2 linked regions of the Methylorubrum extorquens genome follow. The protein of the gene in region 1 interacts with the protein of each later gene in a pairwise test. Links are inferred from orthologs where the notes say so. Each region holds a gene or a part of one and is shown on either strand. Other genes may lie near its edges.

Evidence for each region.
Region 2: the proteins of J2W78_RS14640 (region 1) and sfsA interact in binary tests that used the Escherichia coli proteins (3 or more experiments, as listed by UniProt). The link is inferred for Methylorubrum extorquens from one-to-one orthologs.

The regions. Positions count from the first base shown.
Region 1 is NZ_JALJXF010000001.1:3,079,850-3,094,524, reverse strand. Bases 5,764-8,662 are described here. They hold J2W78_RS14640 (glutamate-5-semialdehyde dehydrogenase), read left to right. Parts: upstream 5,764-6,513; coding sequence 6,514-7,812; downstream 7,813-8,662. Other genes in these bases: J2W78_RS14635 (nicotinate-nucleotide adenylyltransferase), read left to right, coding at 7,868-8,425; proB (glutamate 5-kinase), read left to right, coding at 5,764-6,374. Also shown: J2W78_RS14680 (response regulator), read right to left, coding at 1-16; hpt (hypoxanthine phosphoribosyltransferase), read right to left, coding at 180-749; J2W78_RS14670 (zinc-ribbon domain-containing protein), read right to left, coding at 936-1,685; cell division ATP-binding protein FtsE, read left to right, coding at 1,855-2,556; J2W78_RS14660 (cell division protein FtsX), read left to right, coding at 2,553-3,533; J2W78_RS14655 (YdcF family protein), read left to right, coding at 3,775-4,479; J2W78_RS14650 (response regulator), read right to left, coding at 4,579-4,953; more of proB, read left to right, coding at 5,241-5,763; rsfS (ribosome silencing factor), read left to right, coding at 8,699-9,001; J2W78_RS14625 (DUF4166 domain-containing protein), read right to left, coding at 9,073-9,783; J2W78_RS14620 (GbsR/MarR family transcriptional regulator), read right to left, coding at 9,837-10,397; J2W78_RS14615 (aldose epimerase family protein), read right to left, coding at 10,488-11,528; J2W78_RS14610 (ABC transporter ATP-binding protein), read right to left, coding at 11,610-13,400; J2W78_RS14605 (Spy/CpxP family protein refolding chaperone), read right to left, coding at 13,493-14,041; J2W78_RS14600 (metal ABC transporter substrate-binding protein), read left to right, coding at 14,260-14,675. UniProt on the Escherichia coli protein: Catalyzes the NADPH-dependent reduction of L-glutamate 5-phosphate into L-glutamate 5-semialdehyde and phosphate. The product spontaneously undergoes cyclization to form 1-pyrroline-5-carboxylate.
Region 2 is NZ_JALJXF010000001.1:541,305-555,822, reverse strand. Bases 6,092-8,833 are described here. They hold sfsA (DNA/RNA nuclease SfsA), read left to right. Parts: upstream 6,092-6,951; coding sequence 6,952-7,716; downstream 7,717-8,833. Other genes in these bases: J2W78_RS02685 (FkbM family methyltransferase), read right to left, coding at 8,272-8,833; J2W78_RS02690 (YcxB family protein), read right to left, coding at 7,688-8,167; J2W78_RS02700 (competence/damage-inducible protein A), read right to left, coding at 6,116-6,868. In the rest of the region: J2W78_RS02740 (CsbD family protein), read left to right, coding at 1-24; J2W78_RS02735 (CsbD family protein), read left to right, coding at 111-494; J2W78_RS02730 (bestrophin family protein), read right to left, coding at 779-1,699; argE (acetylornithine deacetylase), read right to left, coding at 1,710-2,885; Co2+/Mg2+ efflux protein ApaG, read right to left, coding at 2,882-3,274; J2W78_RS02715 (hypothetical protein), read left to right, coding at 3,439-3,891; J2W78_RS02710 (2'-deoxycytidine 5'-triphosphate deaminase), read left to right, coding at 3,888-5,009; J2W78_RS02705 (formate/nitrite transporter family protein), read right to left, coding at 5,117-6,004; more of J2W78_RS02685, read right to left, coding at 8,834-9,099; J2W78_RS02680 (alpha/beta fold hydrolase), read left to right, coding at 9,239-10,012; J2W78_RS02675 (hypothetical protein), read left to right, coding at 10,152-10,616; J2W78_RS02670 (hypothetical protein), read right to left, coding at 10,629-11,630; J2W78_RS02665 (ABC transporter permease), read right to left, coding at 11,651-12,430; J2W78_RS02660 (ABC transporter ATP-binding protein), read right to left, coding at 12,427-13,353; J2W78_RS02655 (4Fe-4S binding protein), read right to left, coding at 13,571-14,518. UniProt on the Escherichia coli protein: Binds to DNA non-specifically. Could be a regulatory factor involved in maltose metabolism.

The sequences.
Region 1 (14,675 bases):
GCAGGATGCGCGCCATGGTCGGGCGTCCTCTACCGTTCCTTCGATGTGGATCGTCGCGCCCGAGTGACCGCTGGGAAGCGCGGCCTGTCAAGCCTCATAGGCCGACAGAGTTCCATCGGCGGCCGATTTCGAGCAAGTATCGCGTTCTTATCAAGAATTTGCCTGACCGGGATTGGCGGTCAGGCGCCGCCGAACAGATCCGCGTCGCTGCTGTCGTAGTCGACCAAGCCGACGAAGGGGAGCTGGCGGAAGGCGTGGGCGGCATCCATGCCGTAGCCGACCACGAACACGTCCGGGCAGGTGAAGCCGACGAAATCCGCGTCGATCGTCACGGCACGCTTGCCCGGCTTCTCCAAGAGCACCGCGGTCAGCACGCGCTTGGCGCCGCGGGCCATCAACAGATCCTTGGCGAAGACGACGGTGCGGCCGGATTCGAGGATGTCGTCGACCAGCAGCACATCACGGCCGCGCACCTCGCTCTGAACGTCGCGCAGGATCTCGACTTGGCCCGAGGAGACGGTAGAGTTTCGGTAGCTGGAGAGATGCACGAACTCGACCTGCGGCGAGAGCCCAGCCCGGTGGAGCGACCGCAGCAGGTCGGCGGCGAACATGAAGCTGCCCTTGAGCACCGCGACGACGAGCAGGTTCTCGGGCTTGGCCGCGACGATCGCGTCGGCCAACTCTTCGTTGCGCTTGGCGATCGCCGCCTCGTCGAACAGGACACGGACGCGTTTCGATGCGGTGCTCATGCGGCTCGTGATGTCTTCGCTGAATCTCTGCGGCGCGAACCGCCCTCGGCCACGCCACGCTGCACCTTACCATGCGCAGCGGGCTCCGCCAGCGCTACGGACCCGCGCAGCCGAAGCGCCCGCTGCCGGATCGGCGCAATCCACAGATGTGAGTCCGCGCGCGACGACGGCTTTCCCAGGATTGCTCTAAGGGGACTCGCCGGCTCCCGCGCCGACGGCGGCTTCGTCCGAGAAGCGCACCTCGACCTGCCGACCCTTCTCCGGGGGAGCCGAGAGGCTCGCCTTGAACCGCGCCCGTTCGCCGGACTCCAGGGCTGCGCGCGGTCCCGGAACGGTCCAGCGGTAGAGCGACTGGCCCCCGGCGTCGCGGACCTCGACCTCGATCGCCGGCACGACGACGCGGTCTCGGGCAACCGCCACGAGGTCCCCCTCCACGACGAGCCGGGCGGGGTTGCTACCGTCGGCAGCGACCTGAAACGCGGCGATGTCGGTCAGATCGATGCCGCGCAAATTCACCGGCAGGCCGACGCGGGCGAACAGCCCCGCCGTCTGCGGCATCGCCCGCACGACGCTGGCGCGCCCGAGAAGCGCCAACGGCAGGGAGGCGGCGAGGACGAGAGCGGCAGCAAGCGCCGGGGAGAGCCGCCGGGCCGGGCGCTTTGGCTTGCCCCGTTTGGCGGGCTTCGCGGGGCTCGTCCGAGGGCGTGGCACCGGTTCGTCAGCCGGGGCCTCGGCCCTCGGCGCCGGCTCCGGCGGAGCGCTGGTCCCGGGCTCCTCGGCCGCCGACATCTCGTCGAACATCGCGGCCACCACCTCGTCGGACGAGATGAACCACGTCTCGCGGCAGGCCGCGCAGCGCACCGAGCGCCCGCTGGTGCCGACGCGGTCGGCATCGATACGATACTCGCTGGCGCAGGCCGGGCAGACGATCAGCATGGGATGGGTTAAGCCGCGTCGGTGTCAGGTCCCGGCAGCGGGTTGCCGCGCTCTCGAAAAGGACACAAACGTTGTCCCCGAGTAGGGTTAACCGGCGGTGAAGCCGGGTGTGGCACAGGGGGCCTGTGTCGCGTGCGAAGCGTGGAGTGAGCGGGCCTTGTCGGCTGGGATGAAAACGGGCAGCCTCCTGTCCGGCGCGGAGGAGCCCGTCGTCCGGTTCGAGAGCGTCGGCATGCGCTACGGCCTCGGGTCGGAGGTGCTGTCCGATGTGAGCTTCGAGATCGCGCCGCATTCCTTTCAATTCCTCACCGGCCCGTCAGGGGCGGGCAAGACGACGCTGCTGCGCCTGATCCTGCTCTCGGTGCGCCCGACCCGCGGCATCGTCTCGGTGTTCGGCCGGGAGGTGAGCGGCATCTCCAACGACGCACTCACGGGCCTGCGCCGCCGCATGGGCGTGGTATTCCAGGATTTCCGCCTGCTCGATCACCTGACGACCTACGAGAACGTGGCCCTGCCCCTGCGCGTGCAGGAGCGGGCGGAGGCGAGCTACCGGGCGGAGGTCGTCGAATTGCTGCGATGGGTGGGCCTGGGCGAGCGCATGCACGTCCTGCCGCCGCTGCTGTCGGGCGGCGAGAAGCAGCGCGCGGCGATCGCGCGGGCCCTGATCGCGCGGCCGGAACTGCTGCTGGCCGACGAGCCCACCGGCAACGTCGATCCGAGCCTCGCCCGGCGCCTGCTGCGGCTGTTCATGGAACTGAACCGGCTCGGCACCTCGGTGGTGATCGCCACCCACGATTACGGTTTGATGGATCTCGTCGAGGCACGCCGCATGGTGCTCGCCGACGGCCGGCTGCGGGTGGAAGCCCCATGACCGAGGTACGCTCCCCCGCCCGGACCGGTGCGGCCGCGGCGAAAGTAGCGGCGCCCGCGTCCGAGCCGCCGCTTCCGGCCAACCTGCGCCGCAACGCACCCCTGGTGCCGACCGATTCCGCCGCGAGCCGGGCACTTGCGGCGGTCATCGCCATCCTCACCTTCCTTGCGGCACTCTGCGCCGGTGCGGCGGAGATCGCCGTCTCCAGCGCCAGCCAGTGGCAGGGCAGCGTCGCGCAGGAGGTCACGGTGCAGATCCGGCCCGGAGCCGGGCGCGACATCGAGGCGGACGTGAAGCGGGCCGAGAGCCTCGCAAGCGCCGCGCCGGGCATCGCCGGGGCGCGCATCTTCTCGAAGGCGGAATCCGAGCGCCTGCTCGAACCCTGGCTCGGCAGCGGTCTCGACATGTCGGACCTGCCGGTACCACGCCTGATCGCGCTGACGCTCGCGAGCGACCGGAGCCCCGACCTCACCGCCCTGCGCGCCGCCCTCACCGACGCGCTTCCGGGCGTGGCGAGCCTTGACGACCACGCGCTCTGGCTCCAGCGCCTCTCGACCATGGCCAACACCTTCGCCGGCATCGGCATCGGCATCGTCCTTCTGGTCCTGTTCGCCACCGGGCTCGCCGTGGTCTTCGCCACCCGCGGCGCCATGGCCGGCAACCGCGAGGTTGTCGAGGTGCTGCACTTCGTGGGCGCCGACGACGACTACATCGCCAAGGCCTTCCAGAGCCGCTTCTTCCGCCTCGGCTTGAGGGGAGGGGCACTGGGTGCCGGCGCTGCGCTTCTGACCTGTGCGCTCGCGGGTCTGTTCGCCCGTATGTGGCGGTCCGGTCCGGCGGGCGAGGAGATCGAGGCGCTGTTCGGGACGTTCCAGATCGGCTGGCAAGGTTACGCGATCATCGTGCTCATCGGCGTGATCGCGTCCCTCGTCACGGCGGCCGTGTCTCGCTTCACCGTGCGCCGGTTCCTCCGATAGAGTCAGGTCGATCGAACCCGTTAACGTTTCGACAACCATTGGGAACCGAGAGTCCCGGCACCGAACCGTTCATGAGCCCCTGTTTTCGTCCGTCATGCTTCCGCGAGTGCCCCGCCGACAGGCGGCCGGCCGGGGCCGGCTCCCAAACGACTCGCCCTGCGAGTCCCAGTGCGAAGCGCTCGGATGGTCCTGGGCGGCGGACCCGTCGGCCCGCGCATCGTCGCAGCCCTGCGCATCTCGAATGACCGAAGCCCCTGCGCGGCCGCGGCGCGGCATCCATCTATTTCGGGCCTTCGTCGGCCTTTCCCTCCTCGGCCTGCTCGCGCTGGCGGGCGGCTTTCTTGCCTTCGTCGCGGAGGTCGAGCAGGCCGACCGGCCGAGCCTGGACGGCGTCGACGGCATCGTCGCCATGACCGGCGGCTCACAGCGCGTCGGCGATGCCATCGATCTCCTGGCGGAGGGCCATGGCCGGCGGCTGCTGATCTCCGGCGTCAACGAGCGCACCACCCGCGAGGAGATCGTGCGCCTCAACCCGTCACAGGAACCCTGGATCACCTGCTGCGTCGATCTCGATTATCGGGCGCGCAACACCATCGGCAACGCCATCGAGACCCGGCGCTGGATGCGTCGCCACAGCTTCGGCATCGTCGTGGTCGTGACCTCGAACTATCACATGCCGCGCACCCTGGTGGAGCTGCGGCACGCCCTGAAGGACGGCGAGACGCTGATCCCCTATCCGGTCGTCTCCGATGGGCTCGATGTCGGCCGCTGGTGGGCGGATCCGGCGGTCACCCGCCTGCTCGGCGCGGAATATCTCAAGTTCCTGGTCGCCTGGGGGCGGACCCGCTTCGAATCCGATCCGGAGCAGTCACGCTTCGCCGTGCTGATCGGGCGCCGCCAGCCTGTGAAGATCGTGGCCGAGCGACTGCTGCGCGAGGCGAACTGACAGTCGCGGCGGCCAGCCGATCCGAGTCGGAGCTTTCGAGACCCGCCCCGTCTTCGTTCGCCGGCGTCGGCCAGGCCGGAGACAGGCGGTGTGGAGAGGTCAGGCGGGGGTCATCATCCCGCTCAGCGCCCTCAGCACCGTATCGAACGCGACCGGCTTCTCGAATCTTGGAATCGCCGCGTACCTGTCCGGGAGGGCACCGGCATCGTAGCCCGTCACGAACACGAAGGACGCACCTCGGGCAATCAGCCGGTCGGCGACGACGTAGGCACGCTCACCCCTGAGATCGAGGTCGAGAATCGCGCCGTCCAGAGCGGCCTCGGAATCGAGGATCTGCAGGGCCGCCTCGACGCTGGCGACCGGGCCGTGGACGACGGCCCCGGCTTTCTGCAAACCCTGGCGCAATTCGTCGGCCCAGAAATAATCGTCCTCGACGATCAGGACGCGACGGCCCAGTAGGGCACGGACCGGCAACGAGGCACTCCCTGCTTTCCGATGCGGCCGAGAGGCACGCTGGCACGGCGTGAAAACGGTCTCCAGATGGGATCATACAGTTTTCACAACCTGAAGTGCGTCACTTTCCCTTGCGCACTATCCCCCCGCACCAAAAACACGCACAGGCTGTACCGCGCGGAATGCCGTGAAGGTCTCGCGCATGGGAGGGATCTGGCCAGGGCCGGGCGTTTGAGGCACAGGAACCGGCCTCGCACCGGCGATCACCAGATTCTCCGTAACGCCCAATTTTTCGTATCGACTGTCGCATGACCGTGGTCCGCCCTCCCGCTCTCGAAGATTTCCGCCGCGTCGTCGTGAAGGTGGGCTCGGCCCTCCTCGTGGATCGCGCGCGGGGACGCCTGCGGCACGCGTGGCTCGCCGCGCTCGCCGAGGACATCGCCGACCTGCATGGTCGCGGCGTCGATGTCGTGGTCGTCTCGTCCGGCGCCATCGCCCTCGGGCGCACGGTGCTGGGCCTTCCGCCCGGTGCGCTCCGCCTGGAGGAGAGCCAAGCTTCGGCCGCGGTCGGCCAGATCGCACTCGCCCGCTACTGGACCGAGGCGCTCGGTCACCACGACATCGTCGCGGGGCAGGTGCTGGTGACGCCGAAGGACACCGAGGAGCGCCGCCGCTACCTCAACGCCCGCGCGACCGTGCAGAAGCTCCTCGAAGTGCGCGCGGTCCCGGTCGTCAACGAGAACGACACGGTGGCGACCGCCGAGATCCGCTACGGAGACAACGACCGGCTGGCGGCGCGGGTCGCCACCATGATCGGCGCCGACGTTTTGGTGCTGTTCTCCGACATCGACGGCCTCTACACCGCGCCCCCCCACACCGATCCGCAGGCGCGGCACCTTCCGGTGATCGAGCGGGTGACCCCGGAGATCGAGGCGATGGCCGGGGGGCCCGCCTCCGAATTGTCCCGCGGCGGCATGCGCACAAAAGTCGAGGCGGCCAAGATCGCCGCCAGCGGCGGTACCCACATGGTCATCGCCGACGGGCGCGGAAAGAATCCGCTGCGCGTGGTCCGCGAGGGCGGACGCTGCTCGTGGTTCCTGTCGGGCTCGACCCCCACCGCCGCGCGCAAGACCTGGATCGCGGGCTCGCTGGACGCCTCCGGCATCCTCGTGGTCGATGCCGGCGCCGCCCGCGCGCTTCAGGGCGGGGCGAGCCTGCTGCCGGTGGGCGTCACCGCCATCGAGGGGAGCTTCGCCAAGGGTGACGCCGTGCTGATCCGCGACCCCGAAGGGCGCATCCTCGGGCGGGGGCTCGTCGCCTACGACAGCGCGGACGCCGCCGCCATTATCGGCCGCTCAAGCCGCGAGATCGCCGCCGCCTCGGTCCAGGCCGGGCGCACGGAGATGATCCACCGCGACGATCTTGCAATGATCGGAGCCTGACGTGGCCCGCTCCGGCAAGGCAACTTAACATCGACGCTTGTTCAACCCCAAGGCGATGTGCAAAGGGGCGCGGGAGGGTGCATATGCACTTGAATACTCACGCGCGCCGCCCCGGCGGCGCCAGACGGGAAGCGGGAACGTGCCTGTCCTGAATCTTAAGTCCGATCTCGCGGACGCCGACGACCTCGATACGATGATGGCCGGCATCGGAAAGCGCGCCCGCGCCGCCGGCCGGGCGATGGCGCTAGCGCCGGCGCAGACCAAGGATCTGGGCCTGCGTGCCATCGCCGATCAGATCCGCGCCAGCGCCCCGGCGATCCTGCGCGAGAACGCGCGGGACGTCTCCGCCGCGCAGGCCGCGGGCCTCACCAACGCGATCATCGACCGCCTGACCCTGGACGAGGGCCGCGTCACCGCGATCGCTGAGGCGGTGGAGAAGGTCGCGGGCCTCGCCGATCCGGTCGGGCGCCAGCTCGCCGCCTTCGAACGGCCGAACGGCCTCCTGATCGAGCGCATCTCGGTGCCCCTCGGCGTCGTCGGCGTCATCTTCGAGAGCCGCCCCAACGTGACCGCGGATGCCGGCGCGCTCTGCCTCAAGGCGGGCAATGCCGCCATCCTGCGCGCGGGCTCGGATTCGCACCGCACCGCGACCGCCATCGCGGCGGCGATGAGCGAAGGCCTCGCCCGCGCCGGCCTGCCCGCGGATGCGATCCAGCTCGTGCCGACCCGCGACCGGGCGGCGGTCGGCCTGATGCTCACCGGCCTCGGCGGCTGCGTCGACGTGATCGTGCCCCGCGGCGGGCGCAGCCTCGTGGAGCGCGTCCAGGCGGAGGCCAAGGTGCCGGTCTTCGCCCATCTCGACGGCATCTGCCACGTCTACGTGGCCGAGGGTGCCGACCTTGGCATGGCCCGCACCATCGTCCTCAACAGCAAGATGCGGCGCACCGGGATCTGCGGCGCCGCCGAGACGCTGCTTGTCGATGCGGCGGTCGCCAAGACCCACCTCAAGCCTCTGGTCGAGGCGCTGCTCGAATCCGGCTGCGCCGTGCGGGGCGACGCGGCGACGCAGGCCGCCGACCCGCGGGTGAGTGCGGCGACCGACGCGGATTGGCGCACCGAGTATCTCGACGCAATCATCTCCGCGAAGGTGGTGGATGGGCTCAACTCGGCCATCGCTCATATCGAGGCCAACGGCTCGCACCACACCGACGCGATCATCACCGACGACACCGAGGCCGCCACCCGCTTCCTCAACGAGGTCGATTCGGCGATCGTGACCCACAACGCCTCGACGCAGTTCGCCGATGGCGGCGAGTTCGGCTTCGGCGCCGAGATCGGCATCGCCACCGGGCGGATGCATGCCCGCGGCCCGGTCGGCGTCGAGCAGCTCACCACCTTCAAGTACCGGGTCCACGGCAGCGGCCAGACGCGGCCGTGACGCGCTGACGGCGGTTCCTCTGCGCGATCACAGACTACCGCCGGCCGCGCCCGGCATGCGGATCGGCCTCTACGGCGGTTCGTTCAACCCGGCGCATGCGGGGCACCTGCATGTCAGCCGCACCGCCCTGCGGCGCCTTCGGCTCGATCGGGTCTGGTGGCTCGTCACCCCCGGCAACCCGCTGAAGGACCATGGCGTGCTCGCCCCGCTGGACGAGCGAGTGGCGCAAGCGCGGGCGCTCGCCACCGATCCGCGCATCGCGGTCACCGGCTTCGAGGCGGAGATCGGCAGCCGCTACACCGCCGATACGCTGCGCTGGCTGGTCCGCCGCCGACCGGCCCTCCACTTCGTGTGGATCATGGGCGCGGATTCGCTCGGCACCTTCCATCGCTGGCGCCGTTTCGACGAGATCTTGTCGCTGATGCCCGTCGCGGTGATCGACCGTCCCGGTTACACGCTGAAGGCGCCTTCGGCGCGGGCGGCACAGACCTTCGGATCGGCCCGAATTCCAGAGGCGAACGCCCCCACCCTTGCGGTCCATCCCACACCAGCCTGGGCCTTCCTGCACGGGCCGCGTTCCGGGTTATCCTCAACCGCCTTGCGGACACGGTGACGGCGCCCTCTGCCAACGCGGCTCCGGGACGATCATGACCGCGCCGGCCGGGGTTTTGGCCATCCAATTGCGGCGCACGAGCCTTAGGGCGCTTCTTGCGCTTGAAAAGTGGGCCGAAAGCGGCCAATTTCAGCGCGTGGCGGGATCGCCGCGAATTGATCTTCAGGAACCGAGACCCTGTCCGCACACATTCCACACGTCGGTGTCAGCTTCGATGCCGAGCCTGCCTCCTCCGACGCGCTGAAGGCCCTGGCCCTCGGATGCCTCGATGAGATGAAGGCCGAGGAAACCGTCGAGATCGACCTCGCGGGCAAGACCTCGCTCGCCGATACGATGATCATCGCGTCCGGCCGCTCGCAGCGCCATGTCGGCTCGATCGCCGACAAGATCATCCAAGAGATGAAGGCCAAGGGATTCGGCAATGCCCGCGTCGAGGGCATGCCGGCCTGCGACTGGGTGCTGATCGATGCGGGCGACATCCTCGTCCACATCTTCCGCCCCGAAGTCCGCGGCTTCTATAACCTCGAGAAGATCTGGGGCGCCGACCGGCCGTCGGGCGCATTGCTCGCAGGTTAGCCCTTTCTTTTAGCATCGTCTTCTTCCGAAAGCCGGGGACCACCCCTCGGGACGATGCTCTGAACCCTCGATCAGGGCAGCGCGGCGGTGACCTCGTCGCGGGCCTCGACTTGGTCGCAGAACACCGCCTCCTGGCGCAGCAGCCGGCCGAGCCAGGCGTGGCGGATTTCCAGAATGAAGCGGAAGGCGCGGGCGCCGGTGGCGCCGTGGCTGACCGTCAGCGTGCCCGGCGTCAGCCATCGCGGCAGGATGAGCCGGAAGCCCGGCAAGTCGATGAAGTAGCGCTCGCTGCGAAACACCAGCGCCCGATCCTCGACCAGAACCCGCAGACTCATGCCGAGCCCGGCGCCGACCCGCTCCTCCAGCCCGGTCGGCCCCCGGAAGCGCTTGGCCGAGTGGATCGCCTGCGGGAAGCCGGAGCCGCGGGCGTAGAGCCGCGTCCAGATCTGGCCATTGCCGGCGCCGTCCTGAGTCACGGCCACAACGCTCGGCACGTTGGCGATCCGGGTCGTCGGCAGCGGCGCGCCGACGAGGCGCAGGGCCTGCGCGAGCAACCAGCCGAGCCGGGTCAGATGGGTCTCGACCACACGCCCGGCATAGACCGCGCTCTCACCCTCGCCGAGCCGCTTCGAGAAGCGCCGCCGCACGGCTGGCGGCAGCCGCGCCCAATCCGCCTCCGGCACCAGCGCGCGAAAGCGCAGGTCGAACAGTTCCGCCGGGCGAACCGGGCTCGCGGTCGGGGCTCTTGCGATAGGGACAGCAGCTTCGGCGGCGACGCGCATCAACGGCCTCCTCTAATACTCTCCCGGACGGCGGACGCCCGGCCGGCGGGGGATCAGGTCTCGGACTTCACGGGCAGGTAGCGGACGATGCGGCCGCCGAGCCGGATCAGCTTGGCCAGGGTGTTGTGGGGCACGTTCAGCATCTGCGCGTACCAGCCGTCGAGCGTCTGGGTGAAGTCGAGCATGGCCTTGAGCCGCCGCCCGGCCACGGCTCCGACCCGAGGGTCGCCCTCGGCCTCGGCCACACATTCCCGCAGGGCCTTGAGCGCCGGGTCGATCTCCCGCTCCTTGCGGCCGGCGGCGATGCGGGTGACCATCTCCCACAGATCCGTCTCGGCGACGAAGAAGTCCCGCCGCTCGCCCAGCACCGGCACACGCCGGATCAGGTTCCAGGCCGCCAATTCCTTCAGCGAGTTCGAGACGTTCGAGCGCGCGATGCCGAGCGTCCCCGCGATGTCCTCTGCCGCGAGCGGCTTGTCGGAGAGGTAGAGCAGGGCGTGGATCTGAGCGACGGAGCGGTTCACGCCCCACTGCCCACCGAGATCGCCCCAATGAAGGATGAACCGCTCCACCGCAGGCGCGAGGGTTTGCGGCTGGTCTGAAATTTCTGTCATGACAGAAATTTCAGACCAAATGAGATGGATGTCAAGCGCGCGGGTTCACGTCCGTCGCTTTCCTTGCACCGATACGGCCGCCCGTCCCGCTCACACAGCCGAGAACCGGTAGGTGGTGCTCGAGGTGAAGACCTCTCCCGGCCTCAGGACAGTGCTCGGAAAGTTCGGATGGTTCGGCGCATCCGGAAACCCCTGCGTCTCGAAGCAGACGCCGTCGCCCGAGCGGTAGGTACGGCCGGACGGGCCGACCAGCGAGCCGTCGAGATTGTTGCCGCTGTAGAGCTGCAGCGCCGGCTGGGTCGTCGCGACGTCGAGGCGCCGCCCGCTGGCTGGGCAAAGGCAGGAGGCGGCCGGGCGTAGCGTGCCGGCGGGGCCTCGCAGAGCGAAGGTATGGTCGTAGCCGCCCGCGATCACGATCTGCTCGTGGCCCTGCCGGATGCGCGCGCCGAGCGGGGTGGCTTCGCGGAAATCGAAAGGCGTTCCGGTGACCGGCGCGATGATTCCGGTCGGGATCTGCGTCGTGTCCGTCGGCGCGTAGGCGTCGGCGAAGATCTTCACGACGTGATCCATCACGTCGCCCGTGCCCTCGCCGGCGAGATCGAAGTAGCTGTGGTTGGTCAGGTTCAGCACCGTCGGCCGGTCGGTCTCGGCGCGGTAATCGATGCGCAGCGTTCCGGGCTCGGGCAGGCTGTAGACGACCTCCACGTCGAGATTGCCCGGAAAGCCCTCCTCGCCATCGGGGCTGCGCCGTCTCAGCACGATCCGCGTCTCGTCCGCCTCCGCCACCTTCCACAGGCGCTTGGCGAAACCCTTGGGACCGCCATGCATGGAGTTGGGCGGCTCGTTGATCGGCAGTTCGAAGGCGGTGCCGTCGAGGGTGAAGCGCCCCCTGGCGATGCGGTTGGCGTAACGCCCGGCAATCGCCCCGAAATGCGGGCTTACGGTCTCGTAGCCCTCCACCGTGTCGAGGGCGAGGACGACGTTGGCGCGGCGGCCCTCCCGGTCCGGCACCTCGATGGCGGTGAGAATCGCGCCGTAATCGATCACCTGAACCCGCAGATCGTCGCGCACGAGGGTGTGCCGCGTGACGCGCTCACCCGCCCGCGTCTTTCCGAATGGCTCTGGCCGCATTCCTGTCTCCCGCCGTGACCGGGAATTACGCGCGAGAGGCCGTGCGGGTCGCACGGGGCCGGTCGATTCATGCCACCGCTGTCAGACGGGGGCCGCCTGCGCTCTCGATACGCCGGAATCGTCCGACAATTGCAGCCGGTGGAGGCGTGCATAGGTCCCGCTTGCGGCCACCAACTCATCGTGGCGTCCGAGTTCGATCACCCGGCCCGCCTCCAGCACCGCGATGCGGCCCGCCTCGCGTACGGTCGAGAGGCGGTGGGCGATGACCAGCGTCGTGCGCCCGCGCATCAGCCGCTCCAGCGCCTCCTGCACGAGATGCTCGGATTCGGAATCGAGGGCGGAGGTCGCCTCGTCGAGGAGCAGGATCGGCGCGTTCTTGAGGAAGGCGCGGGCGAGCGAGATACGCTGGCGCTCGCCCCCCGAGAGCCGGCCGCCGCCCGGCCCGACCCGGAACGCGTAGCCCTCGCCCAGACGCGTGATGAAGCCGTGCGCCGCCGCGGCCCGCGCCGCCGCCTCGATCTCGTCCTGCGTCGCGCCGGGCCGGCCGAAGCCGATATTGGCGGCGACGGTGTCGTCGAACAGCACGACTTCCTGCGACACCACCGCGATCGCCGCGCGCAGGGAGGCGATGGTTACGTCGCGCACGTCGGTGCCGTCGATGAGAACCCGGCCCGCCGTCACGTCCTGAAGCCGGGGGACGAGGTTGAGCAGCGAGGATTTGCCCGAGCCGGAGCGACCGACCAGCGCCGTGGTCGAGCCCGCGGGCACCACGAGGTCGATGCCCTCCAGGGCGGGCGCGTCGGCCCGGTAGCGAAAATGCACGGCCTCGAAGCGGATCTCGCCCCGCGACACCGTGAGTGGACGGGCCGACGCGGATTCGCGGATCGTCGGCTGCTCGTCCATCAGGGCGAAGTAGCGCGTCAGCGCCGCCGCCGCCTCCTGAAGGATGGCGTTGAGGGTGCCGAGCGCCCGGGCCGGCTGCGCGGCGAGCAGGAGCGCGGCGACATAGCCGGTGAAGTCGCCGACGGTGCGGTCACCCGACATCACCCGCTGGCCCACCAGCACGAGCACGCCCGCCACCGCGAGACCGCCGCCGATCTCCATCAGCGGGTCGAGCCGGCCGCGCGCGTTGGCCGCCTTCATCTTGAGGCGGCGCACCTCGTCGAGCGCCTGGGCCGCGCGGTCCTTGAGATAGCCTTCCAGCGCGTAGGTCTTGGCGACGCGGGCGCCCTGGAGGCTCTCGGTGATGAGGCTCGCGGTCGCGCCCATCTGCTCCTGGGTCGTGGTCGAGACCTGGCGCAGCCGCTTGCCGATCCGGTTGACCGGGCCGGCGACAAGGGGGGCCGTGACCGCGGCGGCGAGCGTCAGCAGCGGGTCCATCCAGACCAGCGCGATCACGAGCGCGGCCAGCATCGCCACATCGCGCAGCAGCACCGTCGAGATGCGGGTCAGCGCCTCCTTGATGAAGGCGAAGTCGGTGGTAAAGCGCTGGGTGAAGGCCGCCGGGCTCTCGCGGCCGAGTTGGGCGAGGTCGGCATCGATCAGGTGGGCGTAGAGCGCGGCCTGCATGTCGGCCTCGACGCGGGTGACGACCCGGTTGGTCAGCACCGTCTGCCCGAACAGGGCGAAGCCGCGGGCGGATGTGACGGCGATGACGATGAGCGGGCCGTAGGCCAGCGCGCTCATGTCCTTGCGGTCGAACGCGTCGAAGGCGGCCTTGATGAGGGCCGGGTAGAGCCCCGTCGCCGCGCCGACGACGGTGATCAGCACGAGGACCACCGCGAGCGTCGCGCGGTGGGGTGAGAGCCATTCCCGCCAGAGCCGCCCGAGCAGGGGAAGGGTGTCGCCTCTCAGAAGCGGCCGGCGCGCCATCGTGTACCGTGTCTGTGCTGACCCCGGCCGGAACGACCGGAGCCCGCGGTGTTTGCCGCCGCGCGGCTCGCGGATCAAGCGACCGCTGTCCTTCAGTCGCGCTCGCCCCCGTGCCGGTGCCCGTGCTTGTGCGGTCCGCCGAAGGGGCGCATCGGCCGGGCGAGCACCATGGCGCGGCGCTTCTGGCCTTCGTCCAGGCTGGCGAAGAGCGGCGTGCTGGCATCGGCGAGCTTGCGCAGGGCTTCGCCACGAGCGGTGGCCGCGTCGGCCATGGCGCGGAGCGTGCCGGGGGCGTCGTCGACCATCCGGCCGCGCTCCCGCCGCGCCTCACGCTGGGCGGCGCGCTGCTTCGAGAGATCGCGCAGGGCCGTCTCGACCGGCGGCCATAGCTTCTCCTGCTCGGGGTTCAGCTTCAGTCCGGCATGCAGGCCGGCGAGGCGGGCATCGGCGAAGGCCGCTCGGTCCTCGGCCGAGAGCGCCGACCAGCGCCCGTGCCGATGGCCGTGGGGGCCGTCCGCGAAGGGGCCGCCCCAGTCGCCGGCATGCACCGCCGCGGACCCGAGGCCGGCCGCACCGAGGACCGCCAGCCCCGCCAGCAGGAGCCCGGCCCTGCTTCGCTTGCTCAGGTTCGGCTTGGTCATCACACACCCTCCACCGTTCAGGGGCCCTTGCCCCGACCCCGAGAGGATGGGTCCGCTCCGTCTCTCGCGTGTGTCCGCTCGTCTCCGGTTTGTGTCTGCTCCATGAAACCTTCTCCATGTTGGCAGCCCGGCACGTTCTGCGCTGCACAATCGCCACCCGGCTCTTGGCAATGTGATAATGTTACATTATCACCGCGGCTAAGCGGAGGAGTGTCGGTATGGGTTTGGGCGTGGGGCGCGGCGTCGCCATCGTTGTTCTGGTGCTGCTCGGCCTTGCGCCGTCGATGGCCGCGGCGGAGGGGGCGCGGCTGAAGGCAGTGGCGACCTTCTCGATCCTGGCCGACCTCGTTTCGCAGGTCGGCGGCGATCAGGTCGCCGTGACGAGCCTCGTCGGACCCGACGCCGACGCTCACGGCTACTCCCCAACGCCGGGCGACGCCCGCAAGCTGGCCGAGGCGAATCTCGTCGTCGTCAACGGCCTCGGCTTCGAGGGCTGGATCGAACGGCTGATCAAGGCCTCGGGCACCAAGGCGCCGGTCACCATCGCTTCGAAGGGGGTGAAGACGGTCGCGGGCAGCCACGACCACGATCACGCCGAGGATCACGGACACGATCACGGCGACCACCCCGATCC
Region 2 (14,518 bases), 2.5 Mb from region 1 along the record:
GACAAGGTCACCGGCAAGCACTGATCCCGGAGTCGATCCCTGGGCGGGGCCGGCCGAGCCGGCCCCCCCTTTCCCCCTTCGCCCTTCCCACCCGTCATTCGGAGAGAGCCATGAACCGCGATCAGTTCCGCGGCGCGTCCCGTCACATCAAGGGCCGCGCCCAGACCGCGCTCGGCGGCGTCACCGGTGATCCGGTCCGCCAAGTGCGCGGTGCCGCGAATCAGGTGGCCGGAGGAGCGCAGTACGCCTACGGCAGCGCCCGCGACCGCATCGAAGATCTCGCCCGCGACGGCGAACACTTCGCCGATGCTGCACGCGAGCGGGCCAATGACCTGATTCAGGATGGGCGCCGTCATGCCGGCGAGGCCCGCCGCCGCGGCCGGGATTACGGTCGCCGGGCCGTCCGCTACGCCGATGCCAACCGCACCTCGACCCTGCTCGGCATCGCCGCCGCCGCCTTCACGCTGGGCTGGCTCGCACGTCCGTCGCGCTGAACGCCGCAATTCGGGAGACAACCATGATCCGCAAGCTTCTAACCGCCCTCGTTCTGCCGAGGGTCATCGCCTTCGTCAGCCGCCGGCTCACCGGCCGGGCCACGACTCCGACGCGTCATAGGCGCTGAGCCTCCGGAACAGGAGGAGAAACCCTGACCGGTCGAGTTCGCCCGCGCCGCGACCTTGGCCGGTCATTCGGCCCCGGTCGTTCACATGGGCCGGCCTCCGATGAACCCCTCGGTCCAGCGACCGTCCCTCCGGCGACATACTCTGGGGACGTGCGGCTATCGCAGCATGAACCGGTCGGCCTTCGGTGCCTCGCGTCCGATCTCGCCTAGGGCATCGAGGATCGCCGCATCGGCGGTGTGCAGCAGGGTGTCGAGGGGCAGGTCGTTGGCGTCGGTGCCGAACGGCTCCTCCAGCTCGTCGCCGAGCGCGTCGAGGCCGAAGAACGCATAGGCCACGAGCGCGGCGACGATCGGGGTGGACCAGCCGAGCGAGCCGGCGAGCCCGAACGGCAGCAGTAGGCAGTAGAGCCAGGCGGTCCGATACAGCAGCAGCGTGTAGGCGAAGGGCAGCGGCGTGCCGTGAATGCGCTCGCAGGTCGCCTGGATCGCGGAGAGGCTGGCGATCTTGTGCTCCAGGCTCACGAACAGCACATCGCTCAGCGCGCCGGCTTTCGCAGCCCCGGCGAGATCCCGCGTCAGTCCCGTCAGCGCCGCGTCGGCCCCGCTCGGCCTTTGCCCGAGGGTCGAAAGTTCTTCCGAGGTCAGCCAGGGGGCGAGCGCCTCGGCTTCGTCGAGCCCGCGCAGGCGGGCGTGCAGAGCATGGGCGAAGCCGGCCCCTCTGCGCAGGCAACGGCGGCGCAGGGCCTCGTGTTCGGGTTCCGGCAACAGCGCCGGCAGCAGCCGCGCGAGGCCGCGCAACTCGACGATCAGGTTACCCCAGGCCCGCCGCGCCTCCCACCAGCGATCGTAGCAGGCGCCGTTGCGAAAGCTCAGGAAGATCGAGAGCGCGAGCCCGACCAACGTAAAGGGCCCGATGCCGGCCGTGATCGGAAACCAAGCCGGGTGCCGCTGCTCGATCGCCACCACGAGGAAGGAGAGCGCGGCGATCACGATGACCTGAGGCGCGACCTTCGGCAGGATCGAACCGCGCATGGCGAACAGGATCGTCAGCAGGCCGGGGCGGGGGCGGACGATCATGGCGTGTGTCTCAGCCGGCGCAGGCCGCGACCAGCCGGCGCATGAAGGCCTCGCCACGGGTGAGCTCGTCGAGGGTGATGAACTCGTCGGGCTGATGCGCCTGATCGATCGAACCCGGCCCGCACACCACGGTGGGGATGCCGGCCCGCTGGAAGCGCCCGGCCTCGGTGGCGTAGGGCACGGTGATCGTCGCGTTTCGGCCGGCGAGCCGCAGAGCCAGCCGCTCGGCCTCCGAGCCCGGATCGGGCGCGAGCCCCGGCACGGAGACCTCCTCGACCGTCGCGATACGCCCGAATTCGCCGTAGCGGTTGAGGCGTTCGCGGGTCACCCGTTCGCAGGCCCATGTGAACAGGGCGGGGATCTCGGCCATGTCGAGATCGGGCAGTCCGCGGAACTCCCACAGGAAGGTGCAGAGCTTCGGCAGGATGTTGCGGGCGGTGCCGCCCTCGATCACGCCGACATGGACAGTGGTGTTCGGCGGGTCGAACCGGCCGGAGGCGTCGCCGCGGGCGACCATGGCGTCGGCGATGCGGTTCAGTTCGGCGATGAGGTCGGCGGCCGCCATCACCGCATTGGCGCCGAGCCCGGGCTTGGCCGAATGGGCCGCGTGGCCGTGCACCGTGGTGTTGTAGGTTACCACGCTCTTGTGTGCGTCCGCGACCTGCATCTCCGTCGGCTCGCCGACGATCACGGCGCCTGGGCGCGGCAGGTCCGCGCCGAAGCGGGCGATGGTGTCGGCGACCCCGAGGCAGGTGGTCTCCTCGTCGTAGGAGAGCAGGATGTGGATCGGCCGTGTCAGCCCGGCTTCCAGCGCCGCCGGCACCATTGCGAGCGCGAGGGCGTCGAACCCCTTCATGTCCACGGCGCCGCGGCCGTAGGCCCGTCCGTCGGCGACGCGGAGGCGGAACGGATCGGAGGTCCAGGCCTGACCCGTCACCGGCACCACGTCGGTATGGCCGGAGAGCACGACGCCGCCGTCGGTCATCGGCCCGAGGGTGGCGAACAGGGCGGCCTTGTCACCGGTCGCGTTCGGCACCCGGATATGGGGCACGCCCCAGCCATCGAGATAGCCGGCCACGAAGTCGATCAGCGCGAGGTTCGACTTGGAACTCTCCGTGTCGAACGCGACGAGCCGCTCCAGAAGCTCCAGCGGTGTCAGGCGGGTAGCGCCGGCCGGCGTCGTCAATGGACGACGCGACGCAGATGGGGCGAATCCAGCGAGAAGGCCGGGATCTCCGCCTCGAAGCTCTCCCCACCGACCGTGGACATCGTGTAGCTGCCGGCCATCAGGCCGTCCGGCGTGGTGAGGGGGCAGCCACTGGTGTAACTGAACGATTCGCCCGGCTCGAGAACCGGCTGCTTGCCGACGACGCCCGCGCCGCGCACCTCCTGGCAAGCGCCACGTCCGTCGATGATCCGCCAATGGCGCGAGCGAAGCTGCACCTGTTCGCTGCCGTTGTTCACGATCTCGACCGTGTAGGCAAAGAAGTAGCGGCTCTCGCCCGGCGAGGACTCCTCCTCGACGAATCGGGGCTCCACCGTCACCATGATGCCGCGCGTCTCGGCCTTGTACATCGCGTGAAAGCATCTCCGTGGACGGCGCGCAGGCCGCATCGCGACATCTGCGACGCGCCGTGGTACGTGGCGCCAGAAACCTCGTCAATCACGGTATCCTACGGTGAGCGGAGGCCGGAGACCACGTGCCGAACGCTTCGCACCGGGGAGAATTCGAGGGAGCCGTGACGGCTGCGCGGCCCGATCGACCGCTCTTGGCGGCGGGGCCGGCTCTCGGCTCCCTCCTGATGCTCACTCTCGCCCTCGCCTTCGCGTGGTGGGACCCGGCTCAGAACCGGTGGCCGGCGCTCGCGCTCGTGATGGCGCTCGGCCTCGATACCGCCGCACGGATCGCGGCTCGGGCCGTTCGACAGCGGACGGGCGTGGAGACTGAGATCCGCGGCCTTCCCTCGCCGATGCTCGCGCTCGGGAATGCGGCGTGGATTGCCGCGATCGTGGCGGCTGTCTCGGCCGGCTTGCGGCCCGCGCTTTTTCCGCTGATGGCGAGCGCGCTCGCCGGACTCGTGGCGATGGGCGCCGTCGCGCGGCTTGCGCTGGCGCGGATGGTCTTCGCGATCGAGGCGGCGGAGCGCGCGGCGGACGAGGCCAAACGCAAAGGCGAGGGGACGGGACGATGAGCGCAGACGTGCCGGCAGCGTCCGGTATCCTGCCGGCGCAGGCCATCACGGCGCTGACGCAGGCCGGGGCGATCCGCCCCGCGACAGCCTACGCCGCCGACCAGATCCAGCCCGCGAGCCTCGACCTGCGGCTCGGCAGCCGCGCCTACCGGGTGCGCACGAGCTTCCTGCCCGGCAGCGGACGCTCGGTCGCGACCTGTGTCGAGGCTTTCGCGCTGCACGAGATCGACCTGACGCAGGGCGCCGTCCTGGAGACGGGCTGCGTCTACATCGCCGAGTTGCAGGAAACTCTGGCGCTCCCCCCCGATCTCAGCGCCAGCGCCAACCCGAAAAGCTCGACCGGGCGTATCGATGTGTTCACCCGCGTCATCACCGACCGGGCCAGCGCCTTCGACCAGATCGAGGCGGGCTATGCCGGCCAGCTCTACGCCGAAATCTCGCCGCGAACCTTCCCGGTGCGGGTCCGGACCGGCTCGCGCCTGTCGCAGATCCGCTTCCGCCAGGGCGACCCGCGGCTGCGGGAGGTGGAACTCGCCGCGCTCCACGCCAGCGACCCGCTGATCGATATCGCATCGCCCTCGCTTCAGGGCGGCGTGCCGGTCTCGGTCGATCTCGCCGGCTTCGACGGGCTGATCGGCTACCGGGCCAAGCGCCATACCGGCTTGATCGATGTGGACCGGCCGCGCGGCCACCGCACCCGCGACTTCTGGGAGCCGCTGCCGGCCGACGGCAGCCGCACGCTGATCCTCGATCCCGGCCAGTTCTACATCCTGGCCTCTAAGGAGGCGGTGCGGGTGCCGGCCGACCACGCGGCCGAGATGGTGCCGTTCGATCCCCTCGTCGGCGAGTTCCGCGTCCACTATGCCGGCTTCTTCGATCCGGGCTTCGGCCTCAGCGAAGCGGGCGGGGCCGGCGCCCGCGCAGTGCTCGAAGTGCGCTCGCGCGACGTGCCGTTCCTCCTGGAAGACGGCCAGATCGTCGGCCGCCTCGTCTACGAGCGCATGCTGGAACGGCCCGCGACCCTCTACGGCGCCGCGGGTGCCGGCTCGAACTACCAGGCGCAGGGACTGAAGCTCTCGAAGCATTTCGCCAGTGAGCCGGAGCCGCCCGCGGCCTGATCGATCCACCGCGTCCGGGGGCGTCGACGCGCCAGCGCATCGGCAAAACGTTGCTGAATGCCCCAGCCTTGCGGCATAGGCGTAAAACCGGCGCTGCCCTCGAAGCTTCAGGCGCCGACGCGCTCGTGCTCCTCCATATCCGGCGCCACCTGACCGAAGTTGAGCACCGAGACCAGGGTCACACCGCCGACGATGTTGCCGACCAGCGTCGGGACGAAGAAGCCGGTGACATACTTCGAAAAATCGATCTCGCCGGTGGCGACGAGGTAATAGGCATCGACCGAGCCGGCGACGATGTGGGCGAGCCCGCACATCGAGACCAGCCACGTCATCAGGATGATGATGAACGGTGCCGCCGAGCCCGTAGCCGGCAGGATCCACACCATGAGGGCGATCAGCCAGCCCGCGAACACCGCCTTGATCACCGTGGTCCAGAACGGGTCCTCGATGGTGTGACGGCTGATCTCGACGAAGGCCTCCCGCACCTCCGGCTTGAACGCATCGGTATGGGCCAGCACCGAGGCGATGGCGATCGTCGCCAGGATGTTGGCGACGAGGACGATGCTCCAGAGCCGCACGACCCGCAGCAAGGCCGCGAACGTCCTCTCGGTGAGGAGCGGCAAAATCGGCGTCACCGTGTTCTCGGTGAAGAGCTGCTGGCGCCCGAGCACGACGATGAGGAAGCCGACCGAGTAGCCCATGCTCGTGATGAGTTCGGCCCAGGGGGCGTGCGGCAGATGCCCCTTGAGCACGCCGGGCACGATCAGCGAGAAGCCCATGGTGAGCCCGGCGGAAAAGCCCGACAGCAGGAGCGCCAGCCACGTGCGGCGCATCTCCTCCTCGCCCTCGCGCCGGATGATCTCGTGCAGGATCACCGCATCCGGGCGGTGAGCCTTCTCGACTTGGGCGTCGTCCTTTTCGCGTGTGTGAGAGCCGTGAGTCTTGGGTTCACCCTGGGGTTTCGGCTCTCCGTACGTGCGGGATTCCTGGGACATGCGGCCCTCGGCGGTCGTCTCGTCGCAGCCCAACGTACGGCAGCGCTTGCGTGCTCCCACCGCGCAGAAATTTATTTCATGAGCGCAAGAGCGAGCCCGGCAGCGACGTGCCTATGACCGCAGGCCCGCCAGCAACGCCTCCACGGCCGCCCGCGCCGCCGCCACCGCATCCGCGTCCCGCCCGCGCACGACGATACGGTTGCGGAACCCCTCCGGCGTCATCGACGGGTAGGAGCCGATCGAGACGTCGCCATGCGCGGCAGCGATCTCGGTGAGGCCGCCGGCGAAATTGCCCTCGGGGATTGCACCCGCCTCGATCGTCTCGGAGATGACCGGCGCGTTGCCCGTCAGCGTCGGGCGGATCTCATCGAGCATCGCCGCCATGATCTGCGGCACGCCGGCCATGACGAAGACATTGCCGAGCCGGAAGCCCGGCGCCTTCGACACGGGGTTGGCGATCAGGTCGGCCCCGTCGGGGATGCGGGCCATGCGCAGGCGCGCCGCGTTGAGGTCTTCCGGCCGATGCCGCTCGAGCAGCATGGCGCGGGCCCGCGGATCGACATCGATGCCGACGCCGAACGCCGCCGCCACGCTATCGGCGGTGATGTCGTCGTGGGTCGGGCCGATGCCGCCGGAGGTGAAGAGATAGGTGTAGCGCGCCCGCAGCGCGTTCACCGCGGCGACGATCTCATCCTTCACGTCCGGGACGATGCGCACCTCGCGCAGATCCACGCCGATCTCGGTCAGCACCTCGGCAATGGTGCCGATGTTCTTGTCCTTGGTGCGGCCCGAGAGGATCTCGTCGCCGATGACGAGGATGGCGGCGGTGACGTCGGAACTCTGGGAGGAGGAACTTTTGGGCATGCGGCCTCGGAGGCGATGATCGGGGTAGAAGCTAGGGCGCGGATGCGCGAAAGCGAAAGCCCCTCGTTCCGCCCCGGCCCGCGATGCGTTTCCCCACTCCCCTGATCGAAGGGCGCCTCGTGCGGCGCTACAAGCGCTTCCTCGCCGACGTGACGCTGGCCGACGGCACGGAGGTGACGGCGCATTGCGCCAACCCCGGCGCGATGCTGGGGCTGAACACGGAAGGATTTCGCGTCCTGCTCTCGACCTCGACAAATCCTTCGCGAAAGCTCGGATTCTCGTGGGAGCTGGTGGAGGCGGAGCTCCCCGGCGGGCCGCAATGGGTCGGCATCAATACGGCCAGGCCGAATGCCCTCGTCGCCGAGGCCTTTCGTGAGAATAAGATCGCGCCTCTACTCGGCTACGAGACGCTTCGGCCGGAAGTCGCCTACGGCAAGGCGAGCCGCGTCGATTTCCTGGCGAGCGGCGGCGGCCTCCCGCCCTGCCATGTCGAGGTCAAAAACTGCCACCTGATGCGGCAGGCAGGCCTCGCGGAGTTTCCCGATTGCAAGGCCGCCCGCTCGGCCCGCCACATGGAGGAACTGGCCGGCGTCGTCGCCGCGGGCGGACGGGCGATGCTGATCGTGGTGATCCAGATGCGGGCCGACGCCTTCGACGTCGCCCGCGACATCGATCCGGCCTTCGACCGCGCGCTTCGGGCGGCTTTGGCGGCGGGGGTCGAGGCTTACGCTTACACCTGCGCGGTCGGGCCGGCAGGTGTGGCGATCTATGCGACCGTCCCGGTCCTCACGCTGGCGACGGATACGTCGTCGATCCCGTTTATTGATGAGACTTCAGGACTGATATGAGTCGATTCATGTTCTCGTCAGTCGTGGAATGCATAGGGACAATGATAGCGCCGCCGACATGTAGATAAATGTATAAGGCACGATCTGATTTTACATATGATTTAATCATATCCCATTTATACAATATATTGATATCTGAGCCGTCTATGCCAATACCATCGTCTTTATAGTATACAGAACAAATTTTGCCAGCATAGCCGACCGCGTGAGCAGCGGGGAACAAAAAAGAAAAGGCAAAAGCCATAAAACCAGCAAAAATCAAAAACCATAAATCGAATGCAATCCCATGCGCCACACAGACAGAAATTAATATAATAAGGAATACTACCTTCGCTTTTATCGATATGGGACCGCCCCCAAAACGACCGAAGAAATTAGTAACGATCGCATCGGCCTTACTCATAGTAAAAGGGCCAATTCTATCGAACCCTGCCCTTTCGCCACCTGACATAGGCATTTCGCAGAAATCACCTTTATCGGCAAAACATTCCTCATCGTGCCATGCAATTTGGCGGAACAACAGTATAAAATGAGACAAAAGTCGGAAATTTCAACTTAATGCCGCTCGAACATCAGGTTGAGCCGCGTGCGGGCGATCTGGCGGTAGCCGTACTTGTGGAGCAGATCGGGTAGGTCGATCTGCCACTGGTCGGCGCCGTTCTCGATGACGAGCAGCGACGGGAGAAGGGAGGCCGGCGCATCGCGCAGGAACGGCTCCAGTATCAGATCCTCGGCGCCCTCGACATCGAGCTTGATCGCGTCGATGCGCTCAATCCCCTCCGAGCGGCACAGCTCCACCAGCGTCACCGCCGGCACGCGCACCGTGGCGTTCTTGTGGGTGCCGACGATCTTCACGCTCGACTCGCCGCGGTTGCGCGGATCGATGAACAGCGTCAGCTCGCCCGACTTATCGGCCACCGCGCAAGCGATGGCCTTCACCGTGCCGAACGGGTTCTGGCCGATGTTGAAGGTCAGTCGGTCGAACACGTCCGGCTGCGGCTCCACCGCGAGGATGCGCGCCCGCCGGCCGGTGAAGCCCGCCACGAACAGGGCGTAGGCGCCGATGTTGGCGCCGATATCGAGGAACACCGCATCCTCACGCAGGCGCTCCTTGAGGAAGGCCCGCTCCTGCGGATCGAAGAACTGCGGGGTGAAGAGCACCTTCTTCTCGCAGTTGTTGTTGTAGGGGTGCAGCCGCATCCGCGCGCCGTAGCGCTCGACGTCGAGCGGCCGGCCGCGCATCATCGAGATGGCGAGGCGGCGCAGGAACATCGCCATCCGCCGGGCACGCCAGGAATGCTCGGGGAGCTTCTGCGTGCGCTCCGCGATCCGCGCAACGAGGCCGGTGGGTGCGTAGGTGCCGTAGGGCGAGGTGTCCGTCATCGTGCCGGGGTGATGCCAGCCCGGCGCAGCCGCGGCAAGTCAGGCGCCGATGCGCGCGACACGCCAAACACCGTCGGTTGTCGCACGAAGCGCGATCGCTGCCTTTGACAACGGCGCCCCGGCACCCGAAGACATCGGCATGCAGAGCTTCGACTCCGACGGCGTGCAGATCGCCTTTATCGACGCGCCGGCCAAGGAAGGCGCCTCCGGCGGCGGCGCTCCCATCCTCCTGATCCACGGCTTCGCCTCGAACCACGCGGTGAACTGGGTCAATACGCTCTGGGTCCGCACCCTGACCGAGGCCGGCTACCGCGTCATCGCGCTCGACAACCGCGGGCACGGGCAGAGCGAGAAGCTCTACGAGCCCAGCGCCTACACCTCCGACCAGATGGCCGGCGACGCGGTGCGACTGCTGCGCCATCTCGGCATCGAGCGGGCGGACGTGATGGGCTATTCCATGGGCGCCCGCATCGCCGCGCACATGGCGCTCGATTACCCGGCGGAGGTCCGCTCGCTGTTGATCGGCGGCCTCGGCTTCAACCTCGTGGACGGACGCGGCCTGCCGCAGGGTATCGCCGAGGCGCTGGAGGCGCCCCCCGGCGCGCCCGCGCCGAACCCGACGGCCGCCTCTTTCCGCACCTTCGCCGAGCAGACCAAGAGCGACCTGCGGGCGCTGGCCGCCTGCATTCGCGCCTCGCGTCAGACCCTGTCGCGGGCCGAACTCTCGGCCATCGACACGCCGACGCTGGTCTCGGTCGGCACGCTCGACACGGTGGCAGGCTCGGGCCCCGAACTGGTCAAGCTGATGCCGAACGCCCTCGGCCTCGACCTGCCGAACCGCGATCACTCGACAGCGGTGGGCGACCGGCTGCACCGCAAGGGCGTCCTGGAATTCCTGGAGCAGCGTCCGTAGCGGCGCGTTTCGCGGGGCAGAGCCTGTCTCGCTTGGCGCCTTGGCCAGCCCGAACGACCTATTGGTGGTAGATCGTTTGACGGACTGCGCCCGGAGCCCGATTCGGCCCTAAGCTCTGGCCATTCTTGAGGAATGGGCCATGTCGGGTCGGACTTCGCAGACAGCCGCGGACGGTGTCCTTCGCTCGGTCTTGGCGGACGCGCTCGCCAGCGCGCTCATCGTCCTGGCGATCCTGCTGCTGGTCTTCGGTGGCACAGCCCTGGCGCGTCCGAAGCTCACCTATGAAGCGGGCAAGGTCGTCGGCTTGAGCAACCTCTCGACCGACGAGGGCTGCCTTCCGGCCAAGATGGCTGGCCGGGTCGTGAAGCGGGCGTTCGGCCGCGACGGCCTCTATCTCGAGTCGATCATCGTCGAAGTGCGGTCCGGTCAGCGGACCTTCATCAACATCGAGGACGGTGATCGAAACCTCGACGGCGCTACCAACCGCGCGGTCAAGCTGTGGTTTGAGACCATGCTGAGCGTCGGCAAGCCGGTTTCGCTCCGCGTTCTCGGATGTGGGGCGGCGGCGCGAATGCTGTCGCTCGACGCCGTGCGATCGCTCTGAGCGGTGCGGGTTTCAGCGCGGTTCCGGGGTCGGATGGGCGAGCCAATCCGGAATCCACGGCTGAGGACGCGGCGCCCGTGCGAGATCGGTCTGCGCCTCCGAGACCGACGCCGGAGCGCCGCCGAGGCTCGGCCGGCTCTGATAGTCGAAGCGGGGCAGGATGCGGCCCCGCGCATCGAGCGACAGATGCACCTCGAACCAGAGGCCGAGTTCGGGATCGGACCGGTGCTGCTCATCGCGCAGGGCGCGCAGAAGCGGTTCGACGGCGGCGGCCTCTTGGACGGGCTGCGGCCCGCGGCGATAGACCTGCACCTCGCAGAGCGCACCGACGACGGCGGCTCTGAGCCGGGTCCGATCCCACGGGGTCTTGCCGGGCGGACGATGGGCAGCCAACGCGCGTCCGATCTCGATCAGGATCGGATGCTCGGCCCAGTAGGCCTCGCGCTCGTGCATCCAGGCTTCCATCCGCGCTGCGAACACGGTTGGGTTGCAGGTCTCATTCGCCAGTTCGTTCAGGCGCTCCGAGCCGATGCGCGCACCGAGCCATGCGGCGAGGGCTTCGCGCCCATCCTCCAGCGCGGCCCCAGCCTCGTCTTCGTCTTCCTCCTCATCCTCGTCGACGGCGAGATCGCTCCAGGCCGTCCCCGAAAACGCATCGCGGGCGAGCTTGGCCAGAAAGCCTTCGAGTGAACCCGCGAGCACCGCCGCATCGCCCTCGGAGCCGAGGCCGACGATGGGGCTCGCCGCTGTCGCCGCGCCCTTCGGATGCCAGAAGCCGACGAGCGAGCCGTCGGGCAGATACAGAAACAGCGAGAATTCCCTGCGAAGGGCGCTGCCGTCGACGATCGGTGCCTCGTCGCTGAGGGTTCCCTGCAAGCGGAAGCAGCCGAGGCTACCCCAGGGCCGCCCGTCGAGCCAATCGGCGAAGTCGAGGAGGAGCGGGGGCGGTTCGTGCCCCGGCGCAAAGGCGGCCGGAAGGCTGTCGCGCGTGACGATGTAGGAATCCTGCGCCATCTTCCCCCTCTGCCATCCCGTCAGCTCTTCAGCCGGTACCCCGTGCGGAAGATGTAGGTCACGAGCCCGAGGCACAGCGCGAGGAACGCCAGCGTCGCGGCGATGCTGACGCCGACCGCCACGTCGCCCTTGCCGAAGAAGGCCCAGCGGAAGCCGCTGACGAGGTAGACGACCGGGTTGAACAGGGTCACCGCACGCCAGAACGGGGGCAGCATGTCGATGGAGTAGAAGCTGCCGCCGAGGAATGTCAGCGGCGTGACGATGAGGAGCGGCACCAGTTGCAGCTTCTCGAACCCGTCCGCCCAAAGGCCGATCACGAAGCCGAACAGGCTGAAGGTCAACGCCGTGAGCAGCAGGAAGAACACCATCCAGAACGGGTGCTCGATGTGCAGCGGCACGAAGAGCGAGGCCGTGGCGAGGATGATGAGGCCGATGATGATCGACTTCGTCGCCGCCGCGCCGACGTAGCCCAGCACCACCTCGAACGGCGAGATCGGCGCCGAGAGCAGCTCGTAGATCGTGCCGGCAAAGCGCGGGAAGTAGATGCCGAAGGCCGCGTTCGAGACGCTCTGCGTCAGCAGAGAGAGCATGATCAGCCCCGGCACGATGAAGGCGCCGTAGGGAACGCCGTCGACCGTCTGCATCCGCGAGCCGATGGCGGCACCGAACACCACGAAATAGAGCGAAGTGGAGATCACCGGCGCGACGATGCTCTGCAGCGCTGTGCGCCAGAACCGGGCCATCTCGAAGCGGTAGATGGCGAGGACCGCCGGGACGTTCAGCATGGATACGCCCATCATGCGCGCTCGCGGACGAGATCGACGAAGATGTCTTCGAGCGAGCTCTGGCTGGTATCGAGGTCGGTAAACGCGATGCCGGCATCGGCCAGCTCGCCGAGCAGGCCGGTGATACCGGTGCGCTCGCGCCGCGTGTCGTAGGTGTAGACGAGGCTGCGCCCGTCCGCGCCGAGGTGGAGGTCGTGACGCGCGAGGTTCTCCGGCAGGACGCTAACCGGCTCGCGCAGGTGCAGGATGAGCTGCTTCTTGCCGAGCTTGCGCATCAGCTCGACCTTGTCCTCGACGAGGATGATCTCGCCCTTGCGGATCACGCCCACCCGGTCGGCCATCTCCTCGGCCTCCTCGATGTAGTGCGTGGTGAGGATGACCGTGACGCCCTGCTCGCGCAGGCGGCGCACGAGGCGCCACATGTCCTGGCGCAGCTCCACGTCGACGCCGGCCGTCGGCTCGTCGAGGAACAGCACCTGCGGCTCGTGGGCGAGCGCCTTGGCGATCAGGACCCGACGCTTCATGCCTCCGGAGAGCTGCATGATGCGGCTCTCGCGCTTGTCGTACAGGGAGAGATCCCTGAGCACTCGCTCGATATGGGCCGGGTTCTTGGGCAGCCCGAACAGGCCGCGGCTGAAGCTAACCGTGTCCCACACCTTCTCGAAGGCGTCGGTGGTGAGTTCCTGCGGCACCAGTCCGATCATCCGGCGCGCGGCGCGATAGTCGCCGAGGATGTCGTGGCCGCCGACGCGGATCTGGCCCGTGCTCGGCGTGACGATCCCGCAGACGATGTTGATGAGAGTCGATTTGCCGGCGCCGTTCGGCCCCAGCAGCGCGAAGATCTCGCCCTTGGCGATGTCGAGGTTCACGTCGCGCAGGGCGTGCAACCCCGACGCGTACACCTTCGAGAGGTTCGCGATCGAGACGATCGGTGGCATCGGGGCTCGGGATTGGCGGATGGGGGCCGCCCTATAGCACGGCGACAGAACCGGTGAACCCTGCCGGTCGCCGGTTACATTTCCCGCTGTTTTCTTCGCCCTCAGTGCCCGGTCCGCGGAACCGGTCTCCGCTCCGGGATTTGACGAATTGTTCTCCTGCGACAAAACACCCCTGACCCGACCTGCCCTCGATGCGATGGCGGGTCGTTTTTTTGGATCATCCTGGCAGCCGTCCGGCCGCCTCCCGCTCGCGCAGGTAATCCTCGGTGGTGCGCGGCTTGGCCGGCGGCGCGGCGTGCGGGTCGAAACCCTGCGTCAGCGCCGCCTCGACGCGGCAATCGTCGCACATCATCAGCGAGCGGATGCGTTGCTCGCCGGCCTCGCCGGAGAACATCCAGTGCCGCTCGCGCAGCTTGCCGATCACCCGCTCGATCGTGGCGCGGGTGCCGAACGGCTTGGCGCAGGTGATGCAGCAGAACGGCTCCTCCTCCTTCACGATCCGGCGCGGCTCGCTCCACGCCTCGAAGTCGATCTGCGGCTTCAGGCTGATGACGTCCTCCGGGCAGGTGGCCGCACACAGGCCACACTGCACGCACAGGCTCTCCTCAAACGCCAGCAACGGTCGCTCCGAGCTGTCCGACAGGGCATGGGTCGGGCAGGCGCCGACGCAGGAGAGGCACAGCGTGCAATCCTCGGTGCGGAAGTTCAGCCCGCCGAACGGCGCCCCGGCGGCCAGCGGCACCGCGGCGACCGGGGTGGGCGCGACCGCATGCATCTCGCGAAAGGCGAGGCGCAGCATCTCACGCTTGCTGCCGACGGGCACGAAACCGGCCGGTGCCGCAGTCGCACGGCCGGGGACGGCCGAGCGGAGCGCCGCGCCGAGCGCGTCGGGGTCGTCGGTCTCGATCAGGGCGACGGTCGGCGCCTCCGTGCCGCTGCCGTAGCCGAGGGCGTCGGCCAGCGTCCGGGCAAGCGCCACGGTGCGGTGCAAGCTGTCGAGGTCGTGCTTGGGGCGCTCGCGCACGAGCACCCGCACCCCGGCCGCACCGTAGGCGAACAGCGCGGCCAGAACCTCGGGGCCGAACTGCGTCACTTCGTTGACCCGCACCGGCAGGACATGGGCCGGCAGGCCCTCGCCGTAGCGGCCGAGCGCGTCGATCAGCGG